Sporosarcina pasteurii: one gene and its partner. Each later gene encodes a partner of the first gene's protein in a complex. Links are inferred from orthologs where the notes say so. Each region holds a gene or a part of one and is shown in the gene's direction. Other genes may lie near its edges.

Region 1 (7,649 bases):
AAAGGTATTTTCGTTGATTGGAGCGGAAGGCGGTGAGTGCGCTCAAACGCTTCGCTTTTTGGTCGCAAAAGCCGCTCTTCGTGACGGCTCTTCCAGCGGGAACAGCGCGAGCTAGCCGAACAACGAAGGGTTCGGTTGTATAATTTTGCGGTCTTTGCGAAATTATACAGAAAGCTCTTGCCCCGCAGGAACGCAGTGACGAGGAGATTGAAGCCGTGCCCGCGGAAAGCGTCCGCTTGTAGCGGAAATCAACCTTGTAACATAATCCTAAAAAACAACCGGTCAGGGAAAGAATCTGATCGGCTTTTTTGGTATAATGGTTTGACGAACTTAAATGGTTAGGTGGATGACAATGGATTATACAAAATGGCGTCATGCCTTTAAATTAGACCCTGCCAAAGAAATTTCCGACGAAGACTTGGAACAAATCGCTGAATCGGGAACAGATGGCATTATTGTAGGGGGTACAGACGAAGTGACATTGGACGGGGTACTTGATTTACTCGTTCGGGTTCGACGTTTTTCCGTACCGCTGGCGTTAGAAGTGTCTACGGTTGAATCCGTGACACCAGGATTTGATTATTACTTTATCCCAACAGTATTAAACGCTACAGAAACAAAGTGGATAAATGGTCTTCATCATGCAGCGCTTAAAGAGTATGGGCATATGATGAACTGGGAAGAAATTATAGTAGAAGGTTATTGTATTTTAAACCCGGACTGTAAGGCGGCGAAAGTGACGAAAGCGAAGCCGATTACGGACGAAGAGGATTTAGTTGCTTATGCCCAAATGGCGGAACATCTTTTTAAGCTACCCGTCTTTTATATGGAGTATAGCGGTACATATGGTGATGTGGACATGGTCCGTGCCGCGGCCGATATGCTAGACCAAACGAAACTGTTTTATGGTGGCGGCATTAAAAATACCCAAGATGCTAAAGAGATGGCAGAACTTGCAGATACCGTCATCGTTGGCAATATTATTTATGAAGATTTAAAAGTAGCTTTATCAACCGTGAAAGCTGTAAAATCAGTTGTCCGTTCAGAGCACTTAGATGTACAATAAAGAACAAATGTTCCGAAAGGGCGGTTTTGAATGAAATCAATAGCAGAAAACTTATTGAACGGGATGAACCCTGAACAAGCGCGTGCTGTAAAAGCAACAGAAGGACCACTTCTAATTATGGCGGGTGCTGGTTCAGGGAAGACGCGCGTATTAACGCATAGAATTGCTTATTTAATCGTTGAAAAAAATGTGTATCCATCCAATATTTTGGCCATTACTTTTACGAATAAAGCAGCGCGTGAAATGCGTGAAAGAATTGACGGATTGCTTGGGCCAGGCACGGGAGAGCGCATGTGGGTATCAACATTTCACTCGATGTGTGTGCGAATTTTACGCAGAAATATCGATCAAATCGGGTATTCGAAATCCTTTTCCATCCTTGATACAGCGGACCAGCTCACCGCAATTAAAAATGTTTTAAAAGAACTAAACTTAGATCCAAAGCAATACGAGCCGCGCACGATGTTAAACGCGATTAGTGACGCGAAAAATGAGTGTATTGATGAAAATACGTACCGGGCGCAAATTAATAAATTTAACCCATATGAAACGAAAATTGCGGACGTATATGAAGGTTATGCGAAAAAATTGCGTCAAAACCAATCACTCGATTTCGATGATCTCATCATGAAAACACTTGAACTTTTTGACAAAGTACCAGAAGTACTTAGCTTTTATCAAAACAAATTTCAATATATTCATGTGGACGAGTATCAGGATACAAACAACGCGCAGTACCAATTAGTAAATCAACTAGCTGCTAAATTTAAAAACCTATGTGTTGTTGGCGACTCCGACCAATCGATTTATAGATGGCGTGGAGCGGACATTGGGAATATCTTGTCATTTGAAAAAGATTATAAAGATGCGGAAGTAATCCTACTTGAGCAAAACTATCGTTCCACGAAACGCGTCTTGCAAGCGGCGAACGACGTAATTCTCAATAACCGTTCACGTTACGATAAACAACTACGAACTGATAACGCAGAAGGAGACCCGATTTACGTCTATAAAGCAAGCGACGAAAAAGCCGAGGCACAGTTTGTTGTTGGAAAAATTCTTGAACTTCAAAAAGAAGAAGGCTTGTCACTCGACCAATTTGCTGTTTTATATCGAACGAATGCTCAATCACGTGTCATAGAAGAATTTCTGGTTAAATCGAATATCGATTATACAATCGTTGGCGGTACGAAATTCTATGATCGAAAAGAAATTAAAGATTTACTCGCTTATTTACGTTTAATTGCCAATAACGAAGATGACTTAGCGCTTAGTCGAATTATTAATGAGCCAAAACGCGGCATTGGTGCAACTTCCTTTGAACGAATGGCCAGATTTGCAATTGAGCATGACCGTTCGATTTTTGATGCATTACAAGAGTCCGATTTTATGGGGCTAACAGGACGTGCTGCGAATGAAGTGGCGAAGTTCCGTGAGATGATTGAAGGATTCACGAAGATGCAGGAATATTTACCGGTATCTGAGCTTGTCGAAGAAGTGCTCGATAAAACGGGCTACCGTGCGATGTTAAAGAGGGAGAAAACGATTGAAGCGGAAAGCAGATTAGAAAATATTGAAGAATTCCTTTCTGTTACGCAAGCATTTGAAAAGCGTTCTGAAGATGAAGATAAATCACTCGTAGCCTTTTTAACTGACTTAGCCTTAATCGCAGACATCGATTCGCTTGATAATGAAGAAAATAAAGAAGCTGAAAAAGTTGTCTTAATGACAATGCACGGTGCTAAAGGACTTGAATATCCAGTCGTGTTCATTATTGGTATGGAAGAAAATGTTTTCCCGCACTCTCGTTCGATGGATGACCATGAAGAAATGGAAGAAGAAAGAAGACTTGCGTATGTAGGCATTACGCGTGCCGAACAAAAGCTTTATCTAACGTCGGCGCGTTATAGAATGCTTTACGGGCGTTCAAGCTATAATCAACCATCTAGATTTATCGGGGAGATTTCTGAAGAGGTTATTGAAAACCTATCTGACGATCATGCTGTTTCATTCGGCGGCGGAATACAAAGCCGTTCAAAAGCGCCTGCTAGACGTTCGGCTGTGAAAAGACCTGCCTATCAAGCAAGTGGTGGCGAGAAGATGGGCTGGCGCGTTGGCGATAAAGCGAACCATAAAAAATGGGGCACGGGAATGGTTGTCAGTATAACGGGATCGGGAGAAGAGATAGAGCTCGATATCGCATTTCCAGACCCAATTGGTATTAAACGTTTATTAGCAAAATTTGCTCCAATTGAAAAGGTGTGAAAGATTTAGGAGGAACAGATGAATGGATAGAATTGAACTTGAAAAGCGAGTGGAAGAGTTAAATCGTCTCCTCCATAAGTACGCTCATGCTTATTATACGCTCGATAAACCACTCGTTTCCGATGCAGCTTATGATGAGTTGTTTCAAGAACTACTGGCAATCGAAACAGAGCATCCAGATTTACGGTTTCCAGATTCACCAACAGCACGCGTTGGTGGCGAGATACTTTCAGGTTTCGGTAAAGTCACGCACGAAAATCCGATGCTAAGTTTAGCGAATGCCTTTAATGAGCAAGACTTACGTGATTTCGACAGACGCGTCCAAGAAGCAACATCGCCAAACGTTTCCTATATTTGCGAATTAAAAATCGATGGCTTAGCCATTTCGCTTAGATATGTAGATGGGCGATTTGTACAAGGCGCAACCCGTGGTGATGGGACGGTCGGCGAAGATATTACGGAAAACTTGAAAACAATTCGTACCGTTCCGCTGCGTCTCCAAGAACCCGTATCTCTTGAAGTACGGGGAGAAGCTTATATGCCAAAAGGTTCTTTCGTCAAACTCAACGAAGCACGTGACGAGGCGGGAGAAGAACGATTTGCTAACCCTCGAAATGCGGCGGCAGGATCACTTCGTCAACTAGATCCGAAGATTGCGGCGAGTAGAAACTTAGCCATTTTTGTTTACGGAATAGGCGGAGATGGCAGCGAATATGGCGTCGATAGCCATTCTGATGCATTAGATTACACACATACATTGGGCTTCCAAACGAATAAAGAAAGACGTCGATGTGCCAATATCGATGAAGTCATTTCATACATCGAAGAATGGACTGAAAAAAGGACCTCTTTGGATTATGAAATTGATGGCATCGTTGTCAAAGTTGATTCATTTGAAGACCAGGAACAACTTGGATTTACAGCACGTAATCCGAGATGGGCAATCGCTTATAAGTTCCCGGCTGAAGAAGTGATGACAAAGCTAACAGATGTCGAATTAAGTGTAGGTAGAACAGGTGTCGTCACACCGACCGCAATTCTTGAACCAGTCCTCGTTGATGGGACAACAGTTGGACGGGCTTCCTTACACAACGAGGACTTAATTAAAGAAAAAGATATTCGGATTGGCGACACGGTCATTATTCGAAAAGCTGGAGACATTATTCCAGAAGTCGTTGCACCGATAATCGAAAGTCGAACTGGCGATGAAATGCCATTTGCAATGCCCGAAAATTGTCCGGAATGCGACTCTGAACTTGTTCGCTTAGATGAAGAAGTCGCATTACGCTGTGTGAATCCACAATGTCCTGCGCAGATGAAAGAAGCAATCATCCACTTCGTTTCACGGAACGCGATGAATATTGAAGGGATTGGCGAGCGCATTGTTGAGCAATTGTACCGCGCGGAGCTTGTCTATGATGTAGCCGATTTATATGCTTTAACCCGAGAGCAATTAATTGAGCTAGAGCGTATGGGCGAAAAATCTGTCTCTAATTTATTAACGGCAATTGAACAATCGAAAGAAAATTCATTAGAAAAACTGTTATTTGGTTTAGGGATTCGTCATGTTGGGGTGAATGCCGCTACGATTTTAGCTGAAGAATTTGGCACACTTGAAGCACTGATGCAAGCTGACGAAGAAAAACTTGTTTCGATTCATGAAATTGGCGACAAAGTAGCAGAATCTGTGACGACTTATTTTAATAACGAAGATGTACTTTCGGTCATCCAAAAATTAGAAAGCACAGGCTTAAACTTAAGGTATAAAGGATTGACGCAAGAAGATGTCCCAAGCGAAGGGCCATTTGTTGGCAAAACAATCGTTTTAACAGGTAAACTCTATGAAATGACACGCGGAGAAGCGAAAAAGCAAATTGAAGCACTTGGCGGGAAAGTAACAGGAAGTGTTAGTAAAAATACAGACATCGTTGTCGCTGGGGAAGCAGCGGGATCTAAACTTGTCCGTGCACAAGAGCTAGAAATTACCGTTTGGGATGAAGCGCAACTCATAGAAGCGTTAGGGGAAATTTAATGATGAGAAGATTATTAACGATACTAGGACTCGTTGCAGTGTTAATGATTTCCGGCTGTGTCCCTGGAATCGATAAAAGTGACGATGAAGTGGTACAGGATACTGAGGAAGCGGCTGAAGAAACAGTTATTATTCCTGATGTTCAGCTAAAAGGTGAATATTACCGAACGCTTCTCCCATTCAAGAAAAGTGCAAGTCGGGGGCTTATAGTTAACAATATTCATACAAAATATGATATGAGAGAAGTGGAAGAGGGACTTTTACGTCTCTCTACACAACGATTTTCGCCAGACGATCACTTCTTTCAAGAAGGACAATATATAACGCAAGAAATGGCCATGTCTTGGATTCGTAGAAAATCTGAAGATAATCCAGAAGGACTTAACCCGGCGGTTACAGCTAAAATGAAAGATGATGAAATTGCAGACAAAGCGCCCATTTATTTAGCGCATATTGTAGAGCAAAACTATCTTGTCATGACGAAAGAAAACAAAGTCCGCTTAGATGGTATATCTATCGGATTGGCCATGAACTCCATTTATTATGCAAGAGCTGGAAAAGAGACGGCTATTTCAGACAGTGTGCTTGAAGAACAAGGTATGTTGATGGGCGAGGAAATTGTGAAACGTCTACGTTCGATTGAAGGGTTAGAAGATATTCCAATTGTTGTCGGTTTATTTAAACAAGAAAGCAATAACTCAATTACTCCTGGCCACTATTTTGCGACTGTCGTTGCGGAAGGCGGAAAAGGGCCTTCGGGATGGAAAAAAGTCGATGAAAAGCATGTCATATTTCCATCATCGACTAATGATGAGAAGCACAGAGATGTAAATACTGCATTTCGTAATTTCAAACAGGCGATTGATGATTACTTCCCAAGTTTTGTAAATGTCATTGGACGGGGGCATTATGCAAATGGCTCATTGCGTTCATTGGAAATTGAAGTTCCAATTCAATTTTATGGAACGAGTGAAATTATTGGTTTTGTTCAATATTTAACGAGTCAAATTCCGAAGTATTTACCGGATGTGCATATTGAAGTAAGTGTAACATCAATTAATGGACCTGAAGCGCTCATTGTGAAGGAAAGTGGCGAGGAAGAGCCATATGTCCATATTTATGGCTATTAATTCTTTCCATCACTTTTCCCGAGTGCTATGATTAAGGATGCGAGTAATTGATAAGGAGGAGTCACCATGTCAAAATTAACAAGAGAAGAAGTGTTAGCAGTTGCCGATCGTGCAATGCTTGAACTAACGGATGAAGAAGCGGATATGTACGCAGAGGAGTTATCAACATTTATTAACTATGCTGATAAGTTGAATGAACTGAATACAGATCACGTTGAGCCGATGACACATGTGCTTCAACAAAAGAACGTAATGCGTGAGGATGTTGTACAAGATGTGTTAGCGCGTGAAGAAATGTTAGCGGGCGTTAAGGAACATAAAGACGGAGAAATTAAAGTACCGACAATCCTTTCATAATGATGCACAAGGAGGAAAAAAGATGACATTATTAAATAAAACAACAGCGGAACTTCAGGATCTGCTACATAATAAAGAAGTTTCGGTTAAAGAATTAACTGAAGCAACATATGAACGTGTTGAGAAAACAGACGAAGATGTGCAAGCATTCATTTCGTTAAATAAAGAGCAAGCGCTCGAACAAGCAGCACAATTAGACAACGAACCTGTTGAGAACCGCGGACCTCTTTTTGGGCTACCACTTGGGGTGAAAGATAACATTGTAACAAAAGGAATCACGACAACAGCTGCAAGTCGTATGCTAGAAGATTTCGTGCCTGTTTATGATGCGACAGTAGTTGAAAGATTGAACAAAGCAGGAATGGTTTCAGTTGGTAAATTAAACTTAGATGAGTTTGCGATGGGTTCGACAACAGAAACGTCGGCATTTAAAATAACACGCAATCCTTGGAATCTTGACCATGTCCCAGGAGGTTCTTCAGGCGGTTCTGCAGCAGCAGTAGCGGCAGGAGAAATTCCATTTGCACTTGGGACAGATACAGGTGGTTCTATCCGTCAACCTGCTGCATTTTGTGGCATTGTAGGTATGAAACCAACATACGGACGCGTATCCCGTTCTGGACTCATTGCACTAGCTTCATCGTTTGACCAAATTGGTCCAATGACACGTACAGTTGAAGATAATGCGCTTTTATTACAAGCGATTGCAGGTTTAGATGCGAAAGATTCTTCGTCTTCACCAATTGAAGTACCTAATTATAAAGAAGCTTTAACTGGTGACATAAAAGGCTTGAAAATT
Region 2 (7,554 bases), 150 kb from region 1 along the record:
CTTTCTTTACATTTGGTATAACTTTTACTAGTTTAATTAAACCACGCATTTTGATGAGGAGCAAATAAAACAGTTGCTTATATTTAGCAAAATGTTTATTGATCTAATTTAGCACGGATTCCTTCAGCAAGTTCTTGGATTTTGTCTGGCGTAAATTCTTTCTGTTTGGATTCCCAAGTAGACAAATCGAATCCATCCGTTTCGTCATAACGTGGGATAAAGTGTAAGTGATAGTGGAAGACAGTTTGTCCCGCTGGCGCACCGTTATTTTGGAGTAAGTTCAAGCCTGCTGGTCTGAACTCTTCTTTTAGAACGTTTGCAATTTTAGGTGCTACCGCATATAGATTAGCTGCTTCTTCGGCTGAAAAATCATAAATGTTTTCGATATGTTTTTTAGGGATGAGCAAGACATGTCCTTTGGTCACTGGCATAATATCCATAAATGCATAAACATGCTCATCTTCATAAATTTTCGCGCTCGGCACAGCCCCTTCAATGATTTGACAAAAAATACAACTCGTCATTTAAGACACTTCCTTTCATCATTTAGCTAATTGTAGCATATTTTCTAAAAATGGTGATGTAATCCAATTCATAATTACTTGAGTCAATTTCATAATTTCCTAAACCGCTAAGTTGATACAATATATAGTTGAGGACGGTTTAACTCAACAGAGGCAATTTTATAATTGCCCAAACTATATATTGTATCGGCGCAGCGAAAAGATTGGATTATGAAATTGACTAACTTACTTTATTTAACAAAACGGAATGATACTTTCTTGCTTTACTGTTTGTCATTAATGTAGAGTTGCCCGTTGATTGGAGCCGTTAGGAATTTAGTGTAGTAAGGTTAATTATGGAATTGGTTCGATGGTCTAAAGAAAGTAATCTTTTATTATTTTTGGTAGGATATAAAGAAGAATGGAGGATTTGGACATGCCAATTGTGAAATTAGACAATGTAACAGGTGGCTATACACGAAAGCCAGTATTACATGATTTATCATTTGAAATTAACGAAGGAGAACTTGTAGGACTGATCGGTTTGAATGGAGCCGGAAAAAGTACAACGATTAAACATATTATTGGGTTGATGAATCCGCATAGCGGTGAGATTCAAGTGAATGGCGTAACATTTAATGAAGACCCGGAAAAGTATCGACAATCATTTTCATACATTCCTGAAACGCCAATACTATATGAAGAGTTAACACTTCAAGAACATCTTGAACTGACTGCAATGGCGTATGGACTTGATAAAGAATCATTTGAAGCACGGTCTGAAGCCTTATTAAAAGAATTTATGATGGAAAAAAGGTTACGTTGGTTTCCAGCTCATTTTTCTAAAGGAATGCGCCAAAAGGTAATGATTATGTGTGCGTTTCTAGTGAATCCATCGCTCTATATTATCGATGAACCGTTTGTAGGGTTAGATCCGATTGGAATTAAATCGCTCTTGGAACAGATGTCCACGCGTAAAAAAGAAGGGGCTTCTGTGCTCATGTCTACGCATATTTTATCCACTGCAGAAAAATATTGTGACAGAATTATTTTATTGCATGAAGGAAGGGTGCGTGCACAAGGAACGATGGACGAGTTACGGGCGGCGTTTGGGAAGCCTAAAGCGTCACTAGATGATTTATATATTGCAATGACTGAGGACGATGTCAATGAACAACTTTAGTGAAATGTGGAGTGCAAGATTTTTTGACTATATGCGTGAACTCCAAAGGTACATGCAATATATTTTTACAGGGCATTTAGCCATTGTGCTTGTTTTTACGATTGGTGCGGGAGGGTATGCATATAGTGAATGGTTAAAAGAAGTCTCAGTCGATTTTCCAGCCGCCATTTTAACGGCCCTCGTCATTAGCGGAGCGCTCGTTTATTCACCGCCAGTCACGTTGTTAAAACCTGCTGATATCGTATTTTTCTTACCGTTAGAAACGCAGCTTCCTCACTATTTGGGGAAAGCACTGAAATGGTCAACATTTTCTCAAATCCCATTGCCGTTAGTATTGTACATCGTCGCGTTGCCATTGCTTTCTGCAACGGAGACTGCAACAGGGGCTGTTCTTCTGTGGTTGGCTGTATTCATCATCGTGTTGAAATGGCTTTTTGTTGAAACAGAGTTTTCAGTGCACTATGCCCGAGCAGGAGCGGGTGTATGGACCGACAGGCTTGTTCGGTTTGTCATTGCTACCGTTTTTATTTATTTATGGTTAAGCCCTAATTTGTATTTGATTTTAATTCCGGCAGTCGTGATGGGGATTTATTTGGCATATTGGCATAAGCAAAAAATGCAAAAACCATTTCCGTATGAACACTTCATCACATTAGAGCAAAATCGCATGATGCGCTTTTATCGATTTGCCAATTATTTTACGGATGTACCTCACTTAAAAGGAGCGATTAGTCGGAGAAGATGGCTCGGTTTTACGATGCAACCGCCGACATTTGGCCGAACGAAGTCGCAACAATTTCTCGTTCGCCGAACATTTCTCCGTACGGATGACTCATTTTGGCTTTGGGTTCGATTAACGGGGATTTCAATGTTCGGGGCGTATTTTATTTCGATTCCAATTGCCATCATGGTTTTCGTCGGAGCACTAGCATTTGCTTCCTCGATACAACTCATTTATGCATTGCGTTCGGGTGATGACTTTCGTATGGACATGTTATTTCCAGAACCGCCAACAGCTAGAGGGAGCGCGATTCAAAAAACGGTTCGCGGTGTTCAATGGATTCAAGCGCTGTTTGTAGCGATTGTTAGCCTATTCGCCTTAGGATGGTCTGTGACGGTTGTTGTGCTATTTTTAATCGTTATCATTGTGTCAGAGTTAACGATTCGCTCGGCAAAAGAAAAGGAATAAGTATTTTCTTGGCCTATCTAACTAGGTTATCAGGAAAACCAACTCAATTAAATGGAACATTCTAAAAAAACTTGCAACTTGAAAGCGTTTTTATATATAATAATAAAAAGGCATCAGGGGTGAGTTGAATGGAGAGAAAATATTCAAATGCCGAATTCATGAAAGTCGTAGGTAGAAGAAGGTCATCAGTCTACGCTGAAAAACTGTTGAACGAAATTTACATGGACATGTTTTTGAATCGTCTTCACCGTGAACAAACTAGAAGAAGAATAGAAAAAGTTATTGATGAAGCACTTGATACTCGAGATGAGCAGAAATTCCATTTGTATGCTGGGAAGTTATTCGACTTTAGAGAAGTAAAATAAAAGAAAAAACGCTGCTAAAAGGGGAATAGCAGCGTTTTTTCGTGTAGTAATCCACCTCAAAACGTACGTTCTCTTTTTGCTCGTGTTTATAAGGGGAATATGATAAACTAAAACTAACTAGAATTTGGAGGGACCGCCGAGTGGAAACATTTAATTTGCAAGCTCCATATGCCCCAGCCGGAGATCAACCAGAGGCGATTCAACAACTGATTGAAGGGGTTAATCGAGGAGAAAGACATCAAACGTTACTTGGAGCGACCGGTACAGGAAAAACATTTACGGTCTCCAATGTTGTGAAAGAAATTAATAAACCGACGTTAGTGATGGCCCACAACAAAACATTGGCAGGCCAACTGTATAGTGAATTTAAAGAGTTTTTCCCGGATAACGCTGTAGAATACTTCGTTAGTTATTATGATTATTTTCAACCAGAAGCTTATGTTGCGCATACAGATACGTATATTGAAAAAGACGCGAGTGTGAACGATGAAATTGATAAGTTGCGACACTCAGCAACTTCAGCTTTATTCGAAAGAAATGATGTGCTTATCGTCGCTTCCGTATCATGCATATATGGGCTAGGTTCACCAAAAGAGTATCGAGATATGGTCGTATCGATTCGGAAAGGAATGGAAATCGGCCGAGATGAATTGCTACGGAAATTTGTGGGTATTCAATACTCGCGCAATGATTTGAATTTTACTCGCGGTACATTTCGCGTTCGCGGCGATGTCGTTGAATTGTTTCCTGCATCAAGAGATGAACGTTGTATGCGGATTGAGTTTTTTGGCGATGAGATTGACCGCATTCGTGAAGTTGATGCATTAACAGGAGAGGTTATCGGTGACAGAGAACATGTCGCTGTATTCCCGGCTTCCCACTTCGTCACAGGTGAAGAGAAAATGTTACAAGCGATTGAAAATATTGAAGTGGAATTGGAAGAACAATTAGCTAAATTGAAGCGTGAAAATAAGTTACTCGAAGCACAACGATTAGAGCAACGTACACGCTACGATTTAGAAATGATGAAAGAAATGGGCTTTTGCTCGGGGATTGAAAACTATTCAAGACATTTAACGCTTCGCCCTCCAGGTGCCTCACCGTATACGTTACTTGACTATTTCCCGGATGACTTCCTGTTAGTTGTCGATGAAAGTCACGTCACCTTACCGCAAGTGCGTGGGATGTTTAATGGAGACCAGGCGAGAAAACAAGTTTTAGTCGATCACGGTTTTCGTCTGCCGTCAGCACTAGATAACCGCCCGCTTCGTTTTGAGGAATTTGAGGAACGAATTCGTGAAGCGATTTATGTGTCTGCCACGCCAGGACCTTATGAAATAGAACACACACCGAAAATGATTGAACAAATTATTCGTCCAACAGGTTTATTGGATCCGACAATAGATGTTCGACCAATAGAAGGACAAATTGATGATATGCTGCATGAAATTAATTTGCGAATTGAAAGAAATGAACGCGTACTCATTACGACATTAACGAAGAAAATGTCTGAGGATTTAACTGATTATTTAAAAGAAATCGGGATTAAAGTACAATATCTTCATTCGGAAATAAAAACGTTAGAAAGAATAGAAATAATTAGAGAGTTAAGACTTGGTACGTATGATGTTCTCGTTGGCATTAATTTGCTCAGAGAGGGTATTGATATTCCAGAAGTGTCACTTGTTGCGATTCTTGATGCTGACAAAGAAGGTTTTTTACGTTCTGAACGTTCATTAATTCAAACAATTGGAAGAGCAGCTAGAAATTCAGAAGGGCATGTCATTATGTATGCAGACCGCATGACAGATTCGATGACTAAAGCTATTAGTGAAACGGAAAGACGTCGTGAAATTCAAGAGGCTTATAATAAAGAGCATGACATTACACCGAAAACAATCAAGAAAGAAATTCATGAAGTAATCCGTGCTACAGAAGTTGCGGAAGAACGAGAAACGTATCTTGATAAAATTACACATGGTAAGAAACTAACGAAAGAAGAGAAAGAGTCTATGTTAACGGTTCTTGAGAAAGAAATGAAAGAAGCCGCGAAAGATTTGCAATTCGAACTAGCTGCTCAGTTAAGGGATGCCATTTTAGAGTTAAAGGCAGAAAGGTAGAATTAATTATGAAAAACAAGGAGATTGTTATACAAGGAGCAAGGGCGCATAATTTAAAAAATATAGACGTCAATATTCCTCGTGATGAACTCGTCGTTGTGACGGGTTTATCGGGGTCGGGAAAATCATCCCTAGCATTTGATACCATTTACGCAGAAGGACAACGGCGATACGTTGAGTCTCTTTCCGCTTATGCACGTCAGTTTTTAGGCCAGATGGATAAGCCGGATGTCGATGTTATTGAAGGGTTATCACCAGCGATTTCAATCGACCAGAAAACAACGAGTCGAAATCCTCGTTCAACGGTTGGTACGGTAACGGAGATTTATGATTATTTACGTCTGCTCTATGCACGAATCGGGAAGCCTGTTTGTCCGAAGCACGGCATTGAAATTACTTCCCAAACGGTTCAACAGATGGTTGACCGTTTAATGGAATTACCGGAACGAACACGAATTCAAGTACTTGCGCCTATTGTGAAAGGGAGAAAAGGAACGCATGCAAAACTTTTTGAAGATATTCGAAAAGAAGGGTATGTTCGTGTTCGTGTCAACGGCGAAACGTACGACTTAGACGATAATATTGAGTTGAATAAAAATAAAACCCATACGATTGAAGTTGTAATTGATAGGATTGTAATAAAAGAAGACATTGCCGGACGTTTAAGTGATTCTTTAGAGTCAGCACTCCGCTTGGCAGAAGGCACCGTGCTCATCGATGTGATTGATGGTGAGGAGTTGCTATTTAGTGAGCATCATGCCTGTCCAATGTGTGGTTTTTCGATAGGTGAATTAGAACCACGCATGTTTTCATTTAACAGTCCATTCGGTGCATGTGGGGAATGTGATGGCCTCGGTACAAAATTAGAAGTGGATTCATTACTCGTCATCCCAGACGACTCTCTATCATTGGAAGAACATGCGATTGCACCGTGGGAACCGACGAGTTCACAATATTATCCGGAACTACTGAAAACAGTCGCAAACCATTACGGTATAGCGATGGATGTCCCAATCAGTGAAATTCCAAACGATCAGTTAAATAAAATTTTACACGGTTCAGGTAATGAAAAAATTCGTTTTCAGTATACAAATGAATTTGGCGGTACGCGAGATAGTGATATTTATTTTGAAGGTGTATTATCGAATATCGCACGTCGCTACCGGGACACGTCTTCGGATTATGTCCGGGACCAAATGGAAAAGTATATGGCACAGCGCCCATGTCCAACGTGTAAAGGGTACCGTCTAAAAGCAGAGTCTTTAGCGGTAAAGGTGAATGATGTCCATATCGGGCAAGTGACAGAACGTTCGATTGTGGAAGCAGATAACTTTTTTAAAACTTTGAACCTATCTGATAAAGATCGTCAAATTGCTGAATTAATTTTAAGAGAAATAGAAGAACGCCTAGGCTTTCTGATTAATGTAGGATTAGATTATTTAACTTTATCGAGAGCTGCCGGAACACTTTCTGGTGGAGAAGCCCAACGAATTCGATTGGCGACCCAGATTGGCTCTAGGTTAACAGGTGTCCTCTATATTTTAGATGAGCCTTCCATTGGGCTTCATCAACGCGATAATGATCGACTCATCTCTACTTTAAAAAGTATGCGAGATATCGGAAATACGCTTATCGTTGTTGAACATGATGAAGATACGATGCTAGCAGCTGATTACTTGATTGATATGGGGCCTGGAGCAGGTGCTGCAGGTGGAACGGTTGTGTCAGCAGGTACACCTGATGATGTGATGAATGATTCGGATTCTTTAACCGGTGATTATTTAAGTGGTAAGAAGTTTATATCGTTGCCACTCGAAAGACGTCCAGCAGATGGTCGGAAAATTACAATTAAAGGTGCATCAGAAAATAACTTGAAAAAAGTCAATGTGGATATTCCACTAGGTCAGTTTATTGCGGTGACTGGCGTTTCGGGCTCAGGAAAAAGCACGCTTGTGAATGAAGTGCTTTACAAAACGTTAGCCCAAAAGCTAAATCGAGCAAAGCTGTTGCCAGGGAAACATAAATCGATTACTGGATTAGAAGAACTTGAAAAAGTGATTGAAATTGACCAATCCCCAATCGGACGGACACCGAGGTCAAATCCTGCGACTTATACGAGTATGTTTGATGATGTAAGAGATGTCTTTGCAGCGACGAATGAAGCGAAAGTACGCGGCTATAAAAAGGGACGCTT

The links.
Region 2: the proteins of pcrA (region 1) and uvrB are in contact, whole or in part, in a crystal structure (PDB 7EGT), measured with the Thermus thermophilus proteins. The link is inferred for Sporosarcina pasteurii from one-to-one orthologs. Residues at the interface, in WP_096412145.1 of Thermus thermophilus: His654, Arg656, Phe657, Gln666, Asp668, Glu669, Lys680, Arg681, Leu682, Ser683, Lys685, Tyr686, Ala687; in WP_096411307.1 of Thermus thermophilus: Glu23, Leu25, Arg26, Asp27, Gly28, Glu29, Arg30, Phe31, Arg55, Glu326, Asp327, Phe328, Glu379, Ser382, Gln383, His398, Gly400, Arg401.

The regions. Positions count from the first base shown.
Region 1 is NZ_CP160452.1:2,822,501-2,830,149, reverse strand. The notes cover bases 736-3,713. They hold pcrA (DNA helicase PcrA), read left to right. Parts: upstream 736-1,096; coding sequence 1,097-3,331; downstream 3,332-3,713. Other genes in these bases: ligA (NAD-dependent DNA ligase LigA), read left to right, coding at 3,354-3,713; AB1H92_RS13635 (heptaprenylglyceryl phosphate synthase), read left to right, coding at 736-1,066. Outside these bases: more of AB1H92_RS13635, read left to right, coding at 353-735; more of ligA, read left to right, coding at 3,714-5,363; AB1H92_RS13620 (CamS family sex pheromone protein), read left to right, coding at 5,363-6,493; Asp-tRNA(Asn)/Glu-tRNA(Gln) amidotransferase subunit GatC, read left to right, coding at 6,560-6,850; Asp-tRNA(Asn)/Glu-tRNA(Gln) amidotransferase subunit GatA, read left to right, coding at 6,873-7,649. UniProt on the Escherichia coli protein: A helicase with DNA-dependent ATPase activity. Unwinds DNA duplexes with 3'-5' polarity. Translocates on single-stranded DNA with 3'-5' polarity. Initiates unwinding more efficiently from a nicked substrate than double-stranded DNA.
Region 2 is NZ_CP160452.1:2,673,088-2,680,641, reverse strand. What follows is about bases 2,988-5,870. They hold uvrB (excinuclease ABC subunit UvrB), read left to right. Parts: upstream 2,988-3,380; coding sequence 3,381-5,360; downstream 5,361-5,870. Other genes in these bases: uvrA (excinuclease ABC subunit UvrA), read left to right, coding at 5,369-5,870; AB1H92_RS12845 (IDEAL domain-containing protein), read left to right, coding at 3,004-3,240. Outside these bases: AB1H92_RS12860 (HIT family protein), read right to left, coding at 96-524; AB1H92_RS12855 (ABC transporter ATP-binding protein), read left to right, coding at 940-1,686; AB1H92_RS12850 (ABC transporter permease), read left to right, coding at 1,673-2,875; more of uvrA, read left to right, coding at 5,871-7,554. UniProt on the Escherichia coli protein: The UvrABC repair system catalyzes the recognition and processing of DNA lesions. A damage recognition complex composed of 2 UvrA and 2 UvrB subunits scans DNA for abnormalities.